4 regions of the Agrobacterium burrii genome follow, and region 3 is predicted to be linked to each of the others. Evidence: riboswitches for the same ligand, from Rfam matches in the RefSeq annotation. Region 3 holds a riboswitch; each other region holds the start of a gene.
What was found. A riboswitch is a leader RNA that binds a small molecule or an ion and turns the genes downstream of it on or off. The one in region 3 is predicted to bind cobalamin.

Region 1 (4,681 bases), on a different contig from region 3:
AAACGATCCGCGCGCAGGATATCGCCCAGCAGGCACCTATCCTGCAATTCTTCGGCTATAATCTCCGTATCGGCAGCGCCGTTTTCACCTATGGCGTCATCGCCATGGTTCTGCTCGTTGCTCTGCTCTGGTATGTGCTCAACCGCACCGCCTGGGGCCGCCATCTTTATGCGGTGGGCGATGACCCGGATGCCGCCGAACTGGCCGGCGTTAACGTCAAGCGCATGCTGACGACCGTCTACACGCTGTCCGGCCTCATCTGTGCCTTCGCGGGCTGGGCGCTGATCGGCCGCATCGGTTCGGTTTCGCCGACCGCCGGTCAATTTGCCAATATCGAATCCATCACGGCTGTGGTCATTGGCGGCCTATCGCTATTCGGCGGACGCGGCTCCATCATGGGCATGATCTTTGGCGCCTTGATCGTCGGTGTCTTTTCGCTCGGCCTCAGGCTCATCGGAACCGACCCACAATGGACCTATCTGTTGATCGGCGTCCTCATCATCATGGCTGTCGCAATCGACCAGTGGATCAGAAAGGTAGCAGGCTGATGACAAAAGAACCCATTCTCACAGCACGCAATCTCGTCAAACGCTATGGTCGTGTGACCGCGCTCGACCGTGCCGATTTCGACCTCTATCCGGGTGAAATTCTGGCCGTGATCGGTGACAATGGCGCCGGCAAATCCTCTCTCATCAAGGCTATCTCCGGTGCGGTAACGCCCGATGAGGGAGAGATAAAGCTTGAAGGCCAGACCGTGCAGTTCCGCTCACCGATCGAGGCGCGCAAGGCAGGTATCGAAACCGTCTATCAGAACCTTGCGCTGTCGCCGGCGCTTTCCATAGCCGACAATATGTTTCTCGGCCGGGAACTTCGCAAACCCGGCATTCAGGGCAGCCTGTTCCGGGCGCTGGACCGTCCGGCCATGGAGAAGTTCGCCCGCGATAAACTGTCGGAACTCGGCCTGATGACCATCCAGAACATCAATCAGGCCGTGGAAACCCTCTCCGGTGGCCAGCGCCAGGGTGTGGCGGTGGCACGTGCTGCGGCCTTCGGCTCCAAGGTCGTCATCCTCGACGAACCAACGGCCGCACTTGGTGTCAAGGAGAGCCGCCGCGTTCTTGAACTCATTCTCGATGTGCGCTCGCGAGGGATGCCGATCGTGCTTATCTCACACAACATGCCGCATGTGTTCGAGGTTGCGGACCGCATCCACATTCACCGGCTGGGCAAGCGCCTGTGCGTCATCAATCCGAAGGACTATTCCATGTCCGACGCCGTCGCTTTCATGACCGGTGCAAAGGAAGCGCCGAAGGAAACGCTTGCCGCATGACGCTGAAGCTTGAGACGATCGCCGAAGACGTTCTTCGGCGGGCAGACGGTAAATTCCGTTTTATCATTGCCATTGCCGGTCCCCCTGGGGCCGGCAAATCCACGCTGGCGGATGCGCTTTGTGATGCTTTGCTGGCGCGGGGCGAAACGGCCGCCGTGCTGCCCATGGATGGCTTCCATATGGACAACGGCATCCTTGAAGAGCGAGGGCTGCTGTCGCGCAAGGGCGCGCCCGAAACCTTCGATGTGCGTGGCTTCCTCGATATCGTCTCCGCCGTCCGCAAGGGCGGGCAGGAGGTGCTTGTTCCGGTTTTTGACCGCTCCCGGGAAATCGCCATTGCGTCCGCCCGCGCTATCGTACCTGAGACACGCTTCATCCTGGCTGAAGGCAATTATCTGCTACTGAACGAGGCGCCGTGGACGAGGCTTTCCGAGAGCTTCGACCTCACCATTTTCGTCGGGCCGTCTGTCGCAGTCCTTGAAGAGAGGCTGCGGAAGAGATGGCAGGGTTACGGTCTCGATGCGGCTGCGATCCACGCCAAACTGTTTGAAAACGATCTTCCGAACGGCAAAAGGGTGATCGAGAACACCCGCCCCGCTGATATTCACATCGATATCTGGGAATAGATTAACGCTTTTCCGTCCTTCAGCGGCAAGGCGCATTTGCCGTTAAGCCTTTGTTGACCATGTGTTGAATCTTTTTGATCCACAGGGTGGGGCTTTTGTGTGTCTATTCATTGACGCAAAAATTTCCTCATATACTATATGTGGTGTTCAAGGTTCTTCCGATTCGCAAGGATTGGGAGCTAAGACGGGAATTCGGTGCGCAACGCCATCATGGTGGAGCAATGCCGAAACTGCCCCCGCAACTGTAAGCGGTGAGCATCGTTCCGATTTGAGCCACTGGAGTCAAAAACTCCGGGAAGGCCGGGATAGATGTTGTGACCCGCAAGTCAGGAGACCTGCCTTGAGCGCAAACGTCCACGGGCGGGGTGTCCGGAAGGAAGGTATGGCGCAAATGAATTGCGTTCGCCCTTTTCTGCCCCCTCCAGAACAAGCTTCGGGGTGAAGTCATGCCAGTGCATTTTTTTGAATTCCTGCGCTCGTCGGCGTAGAGAGTGATTTTTTGCGGCTGAGTTACAGGCCGTTCGCCTCACCTGAATGACAGACCCGTCGCCAGCCGATTGCGACTGCAATCGGCAATGTTGAGCCGTGCGTGAAAGCGGCTTCGAAAGAGGAAATTATGACCGTCACCGTTTACAGCAAGCCCGCCTGCGTCCAATGCACCGCCACCTATCGTGCGCTGGACCGCATCGGCGTCCCCTATGAAATCGTCGATATTTCCGAAGATGCGGATGCGCTCGATCATGTCCGGGGTCTCGGTTACATGCAGGTTCCCGTGGTCGTCGCCGGCGAACGCCATTGGGCGGGTTTCCGGCCGGATATGATCGGCGCGATCAGCTAAGGCGGCAGCGTGATGGGGCTGATCGTTTATTATTCCAGCCGCTCTGAAAACACGCATCGTTTCCTTCTGAAACTGGGGCGGCGATTGTTTCGCCTGCCGCTCGGCGCCGAGGAGGACGTGCCTCATGTGTCTGAGCCATATGTGCTGGTCACCCCCACCTATGGGGGCGGCGGCACCAAAGGGGCCGTGCCGAAGCCGGTCATCCGGTTTTTGAACGAGCCCTCCAACCGAAATCTCATTCGCGGCGTCATCGCGGCGGGAAATACGAATTTTGGCGCAGCCTTCGCATCCGCCGGAGATATCGTCGCGCGCAAATGCGCCGTGCCGTTTCTCTACCGTTTCGAGCTTCTCGGCACGGAGGAAGATGTCGCCAACGTCAAACATGGATTGGAACGATTTTGGACACGCTGACCTCGAGCGCCGCGCTCAACAAGGACGCCAAACAGCCGGCAGCCATAACCCAGAAACCGCTGGATGCGGGCCTGGACTACCACGCGCTGAACGCGATGCTGAACCTCTATGACGAGAACGGAAAGATCCAGCTCGACAAGGATCGCCTTGCGGCCAAACAATACTTCCTCCAGCACGTCAACCAGAATACCGTCTTCTTTCATAACCTACGGGAAAAGATCGATTATCTGGTGACGGAGGGATATTACGAACAGGAGGTGCTGGATCAGTATTCCTTCAATTTCGTCCGCGATCTATACGACGAGGCCTATACCCGGAAATTCCGCTTTCCGACTTTTCTCGGGGCGTTCAAATATTACACCTCCTATACGCTCAAGACCTTCGACGGAAAGCGTTATCTAGAGCGCTACGAGGACCGCGTCTGCATGGTGGCGCTGGCTCTGGCGCGCGGCGACGAACAGCTTGCCCGCGATCTGATGGACGAGATCATTTCCGGCCGCTTCCAGCCGGCGACCCCCACTTTCCTGAACGCCGGCAAAAAAAGCCGTGGCGAACTGGTTTCGTGTTTTCTGCTGCGCGTGGAAGACAATATGGAAAGCATCGGCCGCTCCATCAATTCGGCCCTGCAGCTTTCCAAGCGCGGTGGCGGCGTGGCGCTGTCCCTGACCAATATTCGCGAGTTCGGAGCGCCGATCAAGCAGATCGAAAACCAGTCTTCCGGCGTCATTCCCGTCATGAAGCTATTGGAAGACAGCTTTTCCTATGCCAACCAGCTTGGTGCGCGTCAGGGTGCGGGCGCGGTCTATCTGCATGCCCACCACCCGGATATCATGCGTTTCCTCGATACCAAGCGCGAAAACGCCGACGAAAAAATCCGTATCAAGACCCTGTCGCTCGGCGTGGTAATCCCTGACATCACCTTCGAACTCGCCCGCAACAACGAGGATATGTACCTGTTCTCGCCCTATGATGTGGAGCGGGTTTACGGCGTGCCGTTGACCGAGATTTCGGTCAGCGAAAAATATCATGAGATGGTCGCGGATAGTCGCATCCGCAAGAAGAAGATCAAGGCGCGCGAATTCTTCCAGGTGATCGCCGAAATCCAGTTCGAGAGCGGTTATCCCTACATCATGTTCGAAGATACGGTGAACCGCGCCAATCCGATCGCCGGCCGCATCAGCATGAGCAATCTCTGCTCGGAAATCCTGCAGGTCAGCGAGGCGAGCGAGTTCAATGCCGATCTTTCCTACAGCCATATGGGCAAGGATATTTCCTGCAATCTTGGCTCGCTCAACATAGCCTCGGCGATGGATTCGGCCGATTTCGGCAAGACGATCGAGACCTCCATCCGGGCGCTGACGGCAGTATCGGACATGAGCCACATTTCCTCCGTCCCCTCGGTGGAAAAGGGCAATGACGCCAGCCACGCCATCGGGCTGGGCCAGATGAACCTGCACGGTTATCTGGCACGCGAAC
Region 2 (4,681 bases), on a different contig from region 3:
AAAGCCCATTTGATTGGCTGTTTGGTCTGCTGACGGAGGAACTTGGCATCGTCCACAAAAACAGGTTTTTGGCGAGACACGGCACCGACGACTGTCGGGACACTTGCATCATAACGATCCCGAATTCTGACGGTCTCGCGTTTTTCAAAATCAACGCCGCCAAGGTGCTCGATGAAGGTCGTGACGAAATGCTGGCGTGTTTGCTCGCCATCGCTGACGATATCGATGCCTGCCTGTTGCTGATCATCCAGGGACAAGCGCAGGGCATCCTGCTTGCCCTCGGTCAGTTCCTCATCCTGCAATTTCCAGGGCGACCAGAGTTTCTCAGGCTGCGCAAGCCACGAGGGTTTCGGCAAGCTGCCGGCGGTTGACGTGGGCAACAGTCTGTTCATGATGTGCGACCTTATGTGTTTTGGTTGTCAAAGGGCGTGATTGGCAGACCACCGCTCGAGAACGGTCCTGTAAGGTTTGATAAAGTGCTCCTCAGCAAACCGTCCCTGCTCTACAGCCAGCCGGCTGCGCTCTTCACGGTCATAGACAATCCGGGTAAGCGAATAATCCTGATGTTTCAGATTGGGCTGATAACAGGCCCCTGCTGCGGAATTGGCGTTGTAAATCTCAGGCCGGTAGATCTTCTGAAAAGTTTCCATCGTGCTGATGGTGCTGATGAGCTCCAGATTGGTATAATCGTCGAGCAAATCGCCGAGAAAATAGAAGGCAAAAGGCGCGACGCTGTTCGGCGGCATGAAAAAGCGCACCTGCAAACCCATTTTTTGGAAGTAATGGTCGGTCGAAGACAATTCGTTCTGCTGGTATTCGACACCCAATACGGGATGCTGATTTCCCGTCCGATGATATGTTTTGCTGCTTGAGGCACTCAGGCAAATGACTGGCGTCTTTTGAAAATGCTCTCTGTAAGCCTGTGAGTTCAGGAAACATTTGAACAGGTTTCCATGCAGGTCGCCAAAATCCTCTGGCATGCCGAATGACGGGCGATCCTTGTTGTAAGCCGGCAGCACGACGCTGAAGTCATAATCCCGGACGTAAGAGGAAAAGTTATTTCCAACGATGCCTTCGATGCGCTCGCCCGTCTTTTGATCAACAATATTCGTTTTCAGGATTTCAATCAGGGGAAAGGCATCATCATTGCTTTCAGCATCAACTCGCATCTCAACTGAAATTATCTCAAGTTCGACGCAGTAGCGATCGCCTTTCGGATTATCCCAATGCGCCAGCGCGTTGAAGCGATTGTCAATCATCTTCAGGGCGTTGCGGAGGTTTTCCTGGCGGTTCTCGCCCCTGGCCAAGTTGGCAAAATTCGTCGTGACACGCGTATTTTCTGACGGGCGATAATCCTCATCAAAAGAAATACTCTTTATATTGAAACCGAAAGTCTTAATCATCGCGATAGGACGCCCAAAATCCCGAGATACATCCTGACGTTATTGACGTAAATTTCAGGACGCACCGGATGTTATTTTCCATTGTCTCAGTGGACAATTTTTAAACTGTCCCGACCCGAGAGCGGTGCGCGTTTTGTGCCTGAGAGGCCGATTGAATAAAAATGGTATTATCTCACGGAAGTATGAGCCCTGCTCATGATTTGGGTATGAGAGGCGATCCGCCAGAGAATTTGGGAGGCCTTTGTCCTCCGAACCTCATGGTGATGGGCCGAATGTTCCATATCTCGGTCGACGCGATAACCGTCACCTCCCCAAAACCGATGACGAATGCCTTGACCCCTTCAACGACATACGACATTGGTTCGTCATCGTGGTTCTGCGGGCGAAAGTCCGGAGCTAAGAGGGAATTCGGTCGGGGCTTTACTGCCTTAAAGCCGAAGCTGCCCCCGCAACTGTAAGCGGCGAGCGAAAGTCCATCCATGTCACTGAGGCAAGCCTCGGGAAGACGGACCAGAGCGACGACCCGTAAGCCAGGAGACCTGCCGCGATAGATAACGTCCACGGGCGGGGTGTCCCGGAGTGCCGCTTTCGCGATCGCATTCCCGTGCCATCGTCTCTGCGTCATGCCACTACCCTGCCGCAACCTGATGGCAGGGCCGATGACAGAAACCGCGACGATGGAAAAGCCTGCTCAGCGCGGCTCGATAACCAGTCTCATTGATATCGTTTTTCCCGGAGATACCAACCATCACGGCACCCTCTTTGGGGGAACCGGACTTGCTCTGATGGATCGCGTTGCCTTCATCGCGGCGACCCGGTTCGGGCGGGTGCCGTTCGTGACCGCCTCTTGCGAGCGCATCAATTTCAGGCAGCCGGCACGCATCGGGCACATCGTCGAATTCACGGCCAGACCGGTCAAAGCCGGTCGACGTTCCCTGACGGTCGACGTCGAGATGGTGGCGGAGACCATCGTCGGCCATCAGCGGCACATCTGTACGCGAGGCACCTTCCATATGGTCGCCATTCCGGAGGGCGAGAACGCCGCGAGCTATGCTTTGCCTGCACTCGTTCCCGTGGAAGCGCCGGATCTCACGGATATCGTCGCCATGGTCGAGATCGTGTTTCCGGATCAGGCCAACAGCGCTGGCCGGATGTTCGGGGGCGAAGCGATCGCCTACATGACCAAAGCCGCATTCGTTGCAGCGTCGCGTTACTCCGGCAAGCTGGTGGTGCTGGCCTCATCCGAGCGCATCGACTTCGCAAGGGCCGTCGAGATCGGTGAGATCGTCGAGGCGGAGGCACGCGTCGAGCGCGTTGGCCGCAGTTCTATGTCCATCGAGACGAAACTCTGGTCCGAAAACCTGCTGACTGGCGAGAGGCATATTACGGCCACCGGACATTTCACCATGGTCGCAGTCGACACCGACCACCGGCCGGTTCCTGCCCACGATAGCGCCTCTACAGACGTTACTCCTCGTCACCATGGGCGGGCATAACCATGCTGGACAGGCAACATCTATCGATCCTGCGGGAAGTCGACAGCCTGGGCAGCCTGACGGCGGCGGCGGAGCGGCTGAATGTCTCCCAGTCCGCTCTCAGCCATACGATCCGCAAGCTCGAGGAGCGCTATGGCGTGGCGATGTGGGAGAAAGACGGTCGTAACCTCCGCCTCACCGAGGCCGGTCGCTATATCGTAACGCTGGCGCAGCGCGTTCTGCCCCAGATCGAAAGGGCTGAAAATGTCCTGTCGGATTATCGCCACGGCCAGCGAGGCTCGCTTAGGATCGGCATGGAATGCCATCCTTGCCATCAGTGGCTTATGGGCGTCACAAAGCCATATCTCATGGAATGGCCGGATGTGGGCCTGGAACTGAAGACATCATTCGCTTTCGGCGGCGTGGCGGCCCTCACAGGATATGAAATCGACATCCTGATCACGCCGGACCCGATCGAGACGCTTGGCATCCATTATTTGCCGGTATTCGACTACGAGTTGGTACTTGCCGTGCCGGCTGATCATCCACTGGCGCAAAAACGCCATGCAGAACCTGTGGACCTGCTGAATGAGACACTATTCACCTATCCGGTACCGCCGGAGCGGCTGGACATATTTATCCAGTTTCTGGTGCCCGCCAACTGTCGGCCGCGTCATCACCGGAATGTCGAGACGACTGAAATGATGCTTCAACTCGTCGCGGCGGGCCGCGGGGTCAGCGCCATTCCCGACTGGCTTGTACGTCGGGAAGCGGCAGCGCTCGGTGTCCGCCCCGTCCGCATTGGTCCGGACGGCGTACAGAAAAGCATCCATCTCGGATTAAGAGATGGCGACGACGATGTGGATTTCATCGCCGGGTTTGTTGAGACGTCGCACCGAAGATGAACGTCAGGATCCGGGGGTAAGTGCCGCTACATGACTCTTACCCTCGGCCGATATTCCGGCGCGATATGGCCCCCTAACGCTTCACTCTTCCCGGAAGGCCCTCATGATCTGGTCGGTCAGCGGCTTGCTGAGGTAGGAGATCATGGTTCGCTCGTCGGTCTCGATATAGACCTCAACCGGCATTCCCGGCTGTAGCTTGGCGGCTAATGTCCCGAGCGCATCGGGTGAGAAGGAAAGCGTCGTTTTATAGAATGGCAGCCCGGTCGCCTTGTCTACCGAGGTAGCAGCAGAGACCATATCGACCTTGCCTTTCACCTCAGGCGTCGTCTGCTGGTTGAAGGCAATGAAGCGCATGCGCGCAGGCTGGTGAACATTGATCCGGTCGACATCGGTCGGGGCAATTTTTACATCGACGCGCAAATCTCCCGCTTTCGGGACAAGTGACATGATGGCTGCTCCGGAGCCGATGACACCACCAACCGTATGGGCCTGAAGATCGTAGATATAACCGGATTCAGGCGCACGCACGGTGGTGCGGTCGAGCCGGTGGGACACCGCGATGGCCCGCTGGTTGAGTTCAGCAATCTGGGTATCAATTCGAACAATTTCTTTCTGCGCTTCGGAACGGCTGCTTTGGTCTATAGACGTCAGCTTGATATCCAGTTCACTGATCTGACCTCTGGCTTCTGCAATCTTGGCGGTCACATCGCCTATCGTTCCCTGAAGACGAACCATTTGCCGTTTCAGGTCGCGGAGGTCGGCTGTGCGGACCAGCCCCTTGTCCACCAGTTGCTGTTGTAGTGAAACCTCGTCTCGAACCAGATCCTCTTCTGAAATACTGGCCTTACGCTGTTGCTCCAGACCATCCACCTGGTTTTGAAGCTGATTGGCCTGTAAC
Region 3 (4,681 bases):
TGGCGCGAGGTCATGACGCGGCAACGGTGCACCGGGTTGAGCATCTGCTCTATCTCGCCGAATACAAACGCCGGCAATCGGCTCCGGGTGTGAAGATCACCAAGAAGAATTTTGGGCGTGACCGGCGTTATCCGATCACCAACCGGTTCCGGGATCGGTGATGGATGAAGCGGGTAGGGGCTGCGCTCTCAGGTGAGGCGGCGATCCCTTCCCTTGCGAGGCTGATTGTTTCGCCCGGCGCTGCGGCTGGTTTCTTCTCCCCGCCGGGGAGAAGGTGGCCCGAAGGGTCGGATGAGGGGGCAACCTCTCCGTATATCGCGAAGCTTGCCCCCTCATCCCGCTGCCGCGGACTTCTCCCCGGCGGGGAGAAGAAACAAGTGGCATGCGCTCGATCCAAAGTGAGGGATGCACGAACGGCGCGGAGAAACCCCGCGCCACTCTTCACTCACCTCAAATAACCTGCCCCACATCGATGCGGTTGCCATCAGGGTCTTCAAAGACAAAGGCCCGCAGGCCATAATCCTTGTCCTGCAGGGCCTTGATGATGCGCAACCCATGGTTCTTGCAAACCGCATGCAACGCATCGACATCGCTTACCATCATATGCGCCACATTGAAGGGCGCTGCCTTATGGGTGGGCTGCAACGTCAGGTGCAGTTCGGCATTGCCCTGTTTGAGGATCATGAAGCCGACGGGATTGCCGTTTTCGAAGGTTTTTGTGAAGCCCAGCACGCCGACATAAAAATCATGGGCCTTTTCGATATTCCTGACAGGAAGCATTGCGGCGATCCGCCCGAAGCGGATGCCGTGATCGGCGATGGTATTCATCGCGGAACCTCGGATCTGGGAGAAACGGGGAGGGTTACGGGCGGTGCCGGAACGCTGGCGTTTTTTCCGATTTGAATTTGCAGGACGGTGCCTGCGGCCATAGGATCATAATCACCATGGTGGCGAAAGCAAACGGAATGTCTGCGTCCGCCAAAGGTCTGATCCAGACTATCGACAGCCCAGGGAGGCAGCATGCGCAGTTCGATCGAAATCTTTAATATACGCACCCGGCAGATGCGGGTGGTGTGGCAGACGCCGGAACTGTTCGAAGCGCCGAACTGGTCGCCGGATGGCAAATATCTGTTGCTGAACAGCGAAGGGTTGCTCTACCGCCTGTCCCCATCCGGTGATGCTTCGCCGGAGAAGGTCGATACCGGTTTTGCCACGCAGTGCAATAGCGACCACGGCATTTCGCCGGATGGATCGCTTTATGCCATTTCCGACAAGGTCGAGTTCGACAAGAGTGCGATCTATCTTCTGCCATCGGCGGGCGGTGCGCCAAAGCTGATGACGAAAAACCTCCCCTCCTACTGGCACGGCTGGTCGCCGGACGGCAAAGGTTTCGCCTATTGCGGTATTCGCGATCAGGTCTTCGACATCTATTCCATGGATATTGAGAACGGCGTCGAAACGCGGCTGACGCATGGCGAAGGCCGCAATGACGGGCCGGATTATTCGCCGGATGGTGCGTGGATCTATTTCAATTCCAGCCGTACCGGGCAGATGCAGATCTGGCGGGTGCGGGTGGATGGCTCCACTGTGGAGCGCATCACCGACAGTTCCTATGGCGACTGGTTCCCGCATCCGTCTCCTGGGGGTGACAAGGTGGTGTTCGTTTCTTACGACGCCGATGTCTTCGACCATCCGCGCGATCTCGATGTGCGGGTGCGGTTGATGGATATGGATGGCGGCAATGTCGAAACGCTGTTCGAGCTTTTCGGCGGGCAGGGCACGATGAATTCTCCCAACTGGTCACCTGACGGGGACGAGTTCGCTTATGTGCGTTATTTCCCCGTAGCCTGATGCAATCGGGAAGCCTGTTACCGTCATCCCGGCTCGCGGCCGGCATGACGCAGGGGAGGGACGCTATGGGCAGATTGCCGCACGGGCTTGCAAGACCCTTGCATTCGCAAGCATTCTTGCCCATAGCTTCCTCAGTCAGGTGCCCGCCCTTGCGGCGGGAGAATCGGGAATCCGGTGAGAAACCGGAACGTGCCCAGCGCTGTGAGGCGGATGCCCTTTTCATAAGCCACTGAAGTTATTCGGGAAGGCGAAAAGGGCGGATGAAGCCGAGTCAGAAGACCGGCCTGGCAGGATAGACCGAACCGCGCGGACGGCGGCAGGTTGCTGAAGATGCGCGTCGTGCATGCGGGAGCCGGTATGGTTTCGGCACCGGCGCGCCCGCATTGTTGGGGTTAAACGATGCCGACCGATCCGTCCGCTGGTAATTCATTGCAAGCCGATCCATTCGATCATGCGCTTTCGCCCGCCCGCCCGTTTTCGGGTGCGGAGCGCGAGGCGATCTACCGCGCCATTGAGACGCGCCGCGATGTGCGCGACCAGTTCCTGCCTGATCCGTTGCCGGACGTGCTGGTGGAGCGTCTCTTGAAGGCGGCGCATTCCGCGCCCTCGGTGGGCTTCATGCAGCCGTGGAATTTCACGCTCGTCACTGATGGTGCCGTGCGGCAAGCGGCCTTTGTGGCCTTCAGCCGCGCCAATGAAGAAGCGGCGGCGATGTTTGCGGGCGAGCAACAGGCGCTTTATCGCAGTCTCAAGCTTGAGGGCATCCGCAAGGCACCGCTGAGCATCTGCGTCACCTGCGACCCTACGCGCGGCGGCAAGGTGGTGCTGGGCCGGACCCACAATCCGCGCACGGATGTCTATTCCACCGTTTGCGCCATCCAGAACCTCTGGCTTGCCGCCCGCGCCGAAGGCATCGGCGTCGGCTGGGTCAGCATCTTTCATGACAGCGACATTCGCACCATTCTTGATATCCCCGACCATATCGAAATCGTCGCCTGGCTATGTCTCGGCCGCGTCGATGCGCTTTACACGGAACCGGAACTGGCGGTGAAGGGCTGGCGGCAGCGCGTGCCGCTGGAAGAGCTGGTGTTTCGCAACCGCTGGGGTGGGCGGTAAGGGATGAGATGCGCATAGCGTCGCCTCTCGTTTCTTCTCCCCGACGGGGAGAAGGTGGCCCGAAGGGTCGGATGAGGGGGCTAGCTCTCCGGATATCTCTACGCTTGCCCCCTCATCCCGCTGCCGCGGACTTCTCCCCGGCGGGGAGAAGAAACAAGTGGCATCCGCTTGCTCTATTACGGGCAAATAACAGGGGTCATTGCTGCGGCTGGATGCCCTTCAGCGCCGGGTTTTTCAGGTCGATGCGGCCTGTCTGGTCCGGCAGGAATTTCGGGCCGATGACGCGCACTTTTGCGTCGTTCGGATCGTAGTCGCGTTCGGGAACCGGTTGCTCCGGCGGCTTTGCGGCCTGTTGCTGTTCTGTGGGTTTCTGAGGCTTGTCACCCTGTGGTGATGGAATGGTGGTGATGCCGGAATAGGGCTTTTCGGGCTGCGGCCGGGCGGCCTCTTCCTGTTTTTGCATGTCTTCGTGATAAGCGGCCATGTTACAGGCGCAGCCGGGCGCTTTCGTAGACGCGTTGCGATAGGCGAAGGCGGTCGGCAGGTCCCTGTAGGGTTTGCCGGTTTCGGCCGAGACCATGTCGGAGGTCTCCTGATCCGTCATGGAGTGGAAATAGAGTTCCGTCTGCGTGCCCGGGCACATTTTCTGGCACTGCTCGGCCTGGGCGCGGAAATCAAGCGGCGAGGCATTGGAGGCGATCGGGAAAAACGAGCCGTCGCAGGTACGCACGCAAAGGGTGCGAAGTCCGCCCTCGGCGGTGGTATTGGGGTAAGGCGACAGGCCTGCCTGTCCCGGCTGATTATCCTGCTGGCGGAACGCATCGGGGTAACGGGTCACATCGGGCACTTGCGGCGATTGCGTGTCCGTTTCCGGCATTGCGCTGCAGCCATTGGCGTCGAGTGCGGCGAGAATGCGCTGGCGCCTGATGCCGCCATCATCGCTGCGCTGAGCCGCCATCGCATCGTCACGGTCACGAATGATGGCGTCACGTTCGGCTTCGGCATCCACCAGTGCATCACCGATCTCGGCGCAGAGGCCGGCATTGGGGTTGCCGTAGACAATGACGCTGCCCGACGAACAGCCATAGCTGCGCAGATCGTTCCTGATTTTGCGCACGACGATGTTCTGGCGGGCGAGCGCGTTGGCGTAACGCCGCACCTCTGCCGTGTTGCCGATGATGCGGGGTGGCTCGCGCAATTGCGCATAAAGCGTATCGCAGACCTGATCCGCGACAGCGGCGGCCGGGGCGAGGAAAACAAGGGGAAGCAGGAGGCCGATGATGCGGCTGCGCCGGGTCAATTGTTAGATCCGTTCGATGTCCCCGGCCGGTGGCAGGGGCGTTATACTTCACGAAATCCGTGTTTCAGGAAGATAACATAAGCTGTCGCCGCAATGCGGCAACAGCTTGTTCAAAATTGCGTTAATGCGCCCTCACACCGAAGGGTGCGACGCCTGCACCACGGCAAAGGCCGCCATGTTGACGACGCCACGCGAGGTGACGCTGGGCGACAGGATATGGGCGGGAAGCGCCGTGCCGAGCAGGATCGGGCCGACATGCAGGCCTTCCGTCAGGGTGCGGGTGACGCCGAGCGTGATGTTGGCGGCATCGAGGTTGGGGAAAACCAGAAGGTTCGCCTCGCCGGTCAAAACGCTGTTGGGCATGGCGCGCTTGCGCAGCGTTTCCGACAGTGCGGAGCCGCCCTGCATTTCGCC
Region 4 (4,681 bases), on a different contig from region 3:
GATATCGTCAGGCACCGTCCAGGTGATGAGATAACGCACCGCATCGGGATCGACGCTCGAAACATCCATCGAAAACGGCAGATTGGGAAACTCTGCGGCCAGGGCCTGCCGGAAGATTTCACCGCGTTTTGCGTCGGAATTGAAGAGAAAGGTCATCTGAAATCCATATGTCCCGAAGTTTTAAACCGCGCAGCGGTGGCCGAGCGTTTCCAGCATCGATTGGCAGGCTGAAAGCTCAGCCGCCGTAATGAACTCGTCCGGTTTGTGGGCGCGGCCGATATCGCCCGGCCCGCAGATGATGGCATCGATGCCCGCCGCCTGAAAAAGCCCGGCTTCCGTGCCGTAGCTGACGGCTGCGAGGTTGGGGGTGCCGGTCAGTTCCTCCAGAAGCACGGCGAGCGGTGCATCGGCTGGAAGCGACAGCGCGGGGTAAGCGCTCATCGGTGTCCATTCGATATCGACGCCCTTTGCGGCAAGCGCTTCGACGGCGCTTTGTACCGGCTCCAGCAGGGCGAGCGGGGAGACGCTCGAAATTGCCCGCGCTTCCAGTTCTATGGCGCAATGATCGGGGATGATGTTGATTGCCTGCCCGCCTTTGACCGTGCCAATCTGCAAGGAGGAGTAGGGCGGTTCGAAGGTCGCTTCGAACGGTCCCCGCGTCAGCACATCGGCGGTGTCGACTGCTTTCGCCATGATGCCTGTCATCAGGTGAATGGCGTTCACCCCCTGATCTGGACGCGACGAGTGGCCTGACCGACCACGCAGCGTGATGCGCGCTGCGGCCTTGCCCTTGTGGGCGCGAACGGCGCGCATATTGCTTGGCTCGCCGATGATCGCGCCTGCCGGCGGGGCGCACAACTCCGGCAATCTGGCGATGAGATGGGGAACGCCGCGACAGCCCGCTTCTTCGTCATAGGAAAAGGCGATATGTATCGGTCGTTTCAGCGACATGCGCGAAAATGCCGGTGCTGCGGCGAGAACCGTGGCGAGAAAACCTTTCATGTCTGTGGTGCCGCGTCCGTATAGCCGGTCGCCTTCGGTTCTGAGCGTAAACGGATCGGAGGTCCATTCCGGTTCACCGGCCGGCACCACATCCATGTGGCCGGAGAGGATATAACCGGCGCGATCGGCTGGACCAAAAGTGGCGAAGAGATTGGCGCGGTCGCCCTCCGGTCCCGGCAATAGCGAGACTTTCGCGCCGTGGCTTTCCAGATAATCCGCAATCCATCCGGCAATATCGCCATTGGCGGTTCCGACGATGGACGGGAAGGCGACGAGACGCTCAAGGATTTCGATTGCGTTCATGGTCTTCCCCACTGGCCGGCCGTTTATGCTGGCCGGATTATTCATCGCAGAAGCTTAGAGTGGCCGACGGCGTTTATCTGCTGAAATGCCGACGATTTCGGTAGATTGTTGTGTCCTTCCAGTGCTTTCAGAAAATTCGTGCTGGCGAGGCTGGTTATCTTCGGATGTCATGGGCTGGGCTGCCGGGACCCCAAGGTTCCGCGCCGGAGGGAATGAGAGCCGTTTGCTATGGAGCTGCTCAAAGTCGATAGTTTCGAATTGCGGACCGTGGATATCGCCGATGTGGAGGCCGATCATCTGCATGCCTTGTCCATGGCTGTCGGATGGCGTTATCACGCCAATGAATGGTGTTTCCTGAGGCAATGCGGCGTCGGCCTTGCCGCACTGGATGAGATCGACCGCGTCGTCGCAACCGCCATGCTTTTTCCCTATGATCCGAATTTCGCGACGCTTGGCATGGTCATCGTTTCTCCCCGCCTGCAGGGTCGGGGCGTCGCACCCTGGCTTGTGCGGCAGCTTTCGGCAAAATATCCTGCCGCCGCCTTGCGGTTGAATGCAACGGAGGTGTCGCGGCGACTTTTTTCCTCGCTGGGTTTTGCCGGAGATACGGAAAAGGTGCATCTCCTGCGGGGCAAGGCGCATTGCGCTATCGAGACGCCGCAGCTCGGCAGAAAACAGCGGATCGAGCCGCTTTCGGAAGATCAACTTTCTGCCGTGGAGGATCTGGATCAGGCAGCTTTCGGCGTTTCGCGCCGGGGCGTCCTGCAACGTCTGCTGCGGGAGAATGCCGGTTACGGCCTGTTCGAGGCGGACCGTCTTGTCGCCTTTGCACTGCGCCGGGCGGCGGGGCGGGGCCATATTGTCGGCCCGGTCGTTGCGGGTGACGAGGCGGATGCGATCGCGCTGGTCAGGCGGCATTTTGCCGATCTGGAGGGGCAACTTGTCCGGCTCGACGCCGTGCGCGACAGCGGTCTTCTCACCGATTTTCTGGCGCAATCCGGGCTGGTGGAGATCGAAACACTCACCACCATGTCGAAAAACGCGCCGCAACCGGCCGGTTTTGGTGCGGGACAAATTTTCGCGTTGGCAGGCCCGTCTTTGTGCTGAGCTGCGGCACTATCGCAATTGACGCCCCGCTTCTTGCGCCGTATGTGAGAAAGCGACGGTTCCTGCAGCCGAAAGGCGAAGGGATTAATAGGGAACATGGTGCGGGTGATGATGATCGCCCAATGCCGTGGCTGCCCCCGCAACTGTAAGCGGATTGCCGTTCATCCTCGTGACGCTTCAAAGGCGTCATGCCACTGCATTCTGTGGAATGCGGGAAGGCAGATGAGCGGCGTAAATTCGTGAGCCAGGAGACCTGCCGTCAAAATATGAACCATCGTTACGGGCGGGGAAGCCCGGAGGAGGAAATTGTAATGTTATTTCATAACATTTGGTTTGCGTCCCGTCGTTGTTCTCCGTACAAGACGTTCCGCTGTTGCTGCGCGTTCTAACGCCTGCTGCTCTGGAACAAGCGATTTAATTTCGACTGGAGAACACATGTTTATTTCTGGACGCCTGCCGGCCTATGCCGGCTTTCTGGCCGCTGCGCTTGCGGCTTTGCCTGTCGCTTCCGCCCATGCTGCGCAAACGGTCTATCCCCTGACGATCAACAGCTGCGGTCAGGACATCACCTTCAAACAGGCGCCCGCCCGCACCGTATCCGTCGGCCAGAGCACGACCGAAGTGCTCTATCTTCTCGGCGTTGCCGACAGGGTGGTAGGCACCGCGCTGTGGATCGGCCCGGTTCTGAAGGGTTACGAGGAAGCCAATGCCAGGGTGGAGCGGCTGGCCGACAATGATCCGAGTTTCGAGGCCGTCGTCGGCAAGAGGCCGGATCTGGTGACGACGCAGTTCCAGTGGCAGATCGGCCCGGAAGGTGTTGTCGGTACGCCGGCGCAATTTGCCGAGCTGGGTATTCCCGTCTATACCTCGCCTGCCGATTGCGTCGGCAAGGACAATTCCGGCGGCGGTGACGGCGTGCGCAAGACCGGTTTCACCATGGATCTGATCTATCAGGAAGTCCGCGATCTCGCCAAGATCTTCAACGTGCAGGATCGCGGTGAAGAGGTCGTTGCCGACCTGAAGAAGCGCGAGGAAGCCGCCCGCGCCAAGATCGCCTCGGCGAATGGCAAGCTTTCGGCCGTCTTCTGGTTCTCCAGCGCCGAACTGGATATCGACCCTTATGTAGCGGGCCGCCATGGCGCGCCTGGTTACATCATGTCGGCACTCGGGCTGACCAATATCATCGAAAGCGATGAGGAATGGCCGACCGTCGGCTGGGAAACCATCGCCAAGGCCAACCCGTCTGTCATCGTCGCCGGCAAGATGGACCGTCGTCGTTTCCCCGCCGATGACGTGGCGGTCAAGCACAAGTTCCTCGCAACCGATCCCGTGGCCAGCATCATGCCCGCCGTCACGCAAGGTCATGTCTTTGACATGGATGCGCAGGCGATGAACCCGACCATCCGCACGATCGAAGGCATTGAAACGCTGGCCGAAGCGATCTCGGCTGCCGGCCTCGCCAAGTGAACGGTCTTTCCGTCAATCTCGGCAGGGCGGGGCTGGCTTTTGCCGCACTCGCCCTGCTGCTCGTCGCGCTGATGGCCGGAGCGGCGATCGGCGAGACCGCCATTCCGTTCGATGTGGTGGCGAAAACCATTGCCAACCGCGTCTTCCATGCGGGTTACCCGCTGGAGCCGCTGGATGAAGGCATCGTCTGGAGTTACCGTCTCAGCCGCGCCGTTGTTGCCGCCTGTTGCGGTGCTTCGCTGGCGCTTGCCGGTGCAGTGCTGCAATCGCTTCTGCGCAACCCGCTTGCCGATCCCTATATTCTCGGCATTTCCGCAGGCGCTTCCACCGGCGCGGTGGCCGTGGCGCTCTTGGGTTTTGGCGCAGGGTTCCTGACCATGCCGGCTGGCGCGCTGATCGGAGCTTTCGTGGCGTTCTCGCTGGTCAGCCTGCTGGCGGTGCGGGCGGGACACGGCAACAGCGCCATCATTCTGGCGGGGGTGGCCGGTTCACAGTTATTCAATGCCATGACCTCGTTCATCGTCACCAAATCCGCCAATGCCGAGCAGGCGCGCGGTATCATGTTCTGGCTTCTGGGCAATCTTTCCGGTGTGCGCTGGCCGGATGTCTGGCTGGCTCTGCCGGTCTGTATTGCCGGTCTTGCGGTGTGCCTCTGGTATTCCCGCGCGCTGGATGCCTTTGCCTTCGGCGGTCAGGCAGCCGCCTCGCTTGGCATTCCGGTGCGCCGGACCTATGCGGTGCTCATTTCGGTTTCGGCGATCATGACGGCGGTCATGGTGTCGCTGGTCGGTTCCATCGGCTT

Region 1: another riboswitch for cobalamin. It lies ahead of nrdH (glutaredoxin-like protein NrdH); the one in region 3 lies ahead of bluB (5,6-dimethylbenzimidazole synthase).
Region 2: another riboswitch for cobalamin. It lies ahead of JZX89_RS02585 (acyl-CoA thioesterase); the one in region 3 lies ahead of bluB (5,6-dimethylbenzimidazole synthase).
Region 4: another riboswitch for cobalamin. It lies ahead of JZX89_RS06200 (ABC transporter substrate-binding protein); the one in region 3 lies ahead of bluB (5,6-dimethylbenzimidazole synthase).

What each region holds. Positions count from the first base shown of each region.
Region 1 is NZ_JAFLNA010000005.1:5,424-10,104, forward strand. It holds gene JZX89_RS10850 (ABC transporter permease) at 1-548, shown strand, start outside; gene JZX89_RS10855 (ATP-binding cassette domain-containing protein) at 548-1,330, shown strand; gene JZX89_RS10860 (nucleoside triphosphate hydrolase) at 1,327-1,956, shown strand; cobalamin riboswitch at 2,090-2,313, shown strand; gene nrdH (glutaredoxin-like protein NrdH) at 2,573-2,794, shown strand; gene nrdI (class Ib ribonucleoside-diphosphate reductase assembly flavoprotein NrdI) at 2,807-3,205, shown strand; gene nrdE (class 1b ribonucleoside-diphosphate reductase subunit alpha) at 3,193-4,681, shown strand, end outside.
Region 2 is NZ_JAFLNA010000001.1:497,064-501,744, reverse strand. It holds gene JZX89_RS02595 (methionine synthase) at 1-392, opposite strand, end outside; gene JZX89_RS02590 (DUF1852 domain-containing protein) at 420-1,403, opposite strand; cobalamin riboswitch at 1,758-1,964, shown strand; gene JZX89_RS02585 (acyl-CoA thioesterase) at 2,063-2,899, shown strand; gene JZX89_RS02580 (LysR family transcriptional regulator) at 2,902-3,783, shown strand; gene JZX89_RS02575 (HlyD family type I secretion periplasmic adaptor subunit) at 3,865-4,681, opposite strand, start outside.
Region 3 is NZ_JAFLNA010000008.1:13,032-17,712, reverse strand. It holds gene JZX89_RS15480 (NAD+ synthase) at 1-161, shown strand, start outside; gene JZX89_RS15475 (bleomycin resistance protein) at 451-828, opposite strand; gene JZX89_RS15470 (TolB family protein) at 1,021-1,851, shown strand; cobalamin riboswitch at 1,972-2,153, shown strand; gene bluB (5,6-dimethylbenzimidazole synthase) at 2,251-2,967, shown strand; gene JZX89_RS15460 (DUF2865 domain-containing protein) at 3,164-4,267, opposite strand; gene JZX89_RS15455 (NADP-dependent malic enzyme) at 4,400-4,681, opposite strand, start outside.
Region 4 is NZ_JAFLNA010000002.1:577,097-581,777, forward strand. It holds gene JZX89_RS06185 (2-hydroxyacid dehydrogenase) at 1-156, opposite strand, end outside; gene argE (acetylornithine deacetylase) at 181-1,305, opposite strand; gene JZX89_RS06195 (GNAT family N-acetyltransferase) at 1,534-2,412, shown strand; cobalamin riboswitch at 2,452-2,687, shown strand; gene JZX89_RS06200 (ABC transporter substrate-binding protein) at 2,848-3,879, shown strand; gene JZX89_RS06205 (FecCD family ABC transporter permease) at 3,876-4,681, shown strand, end outside.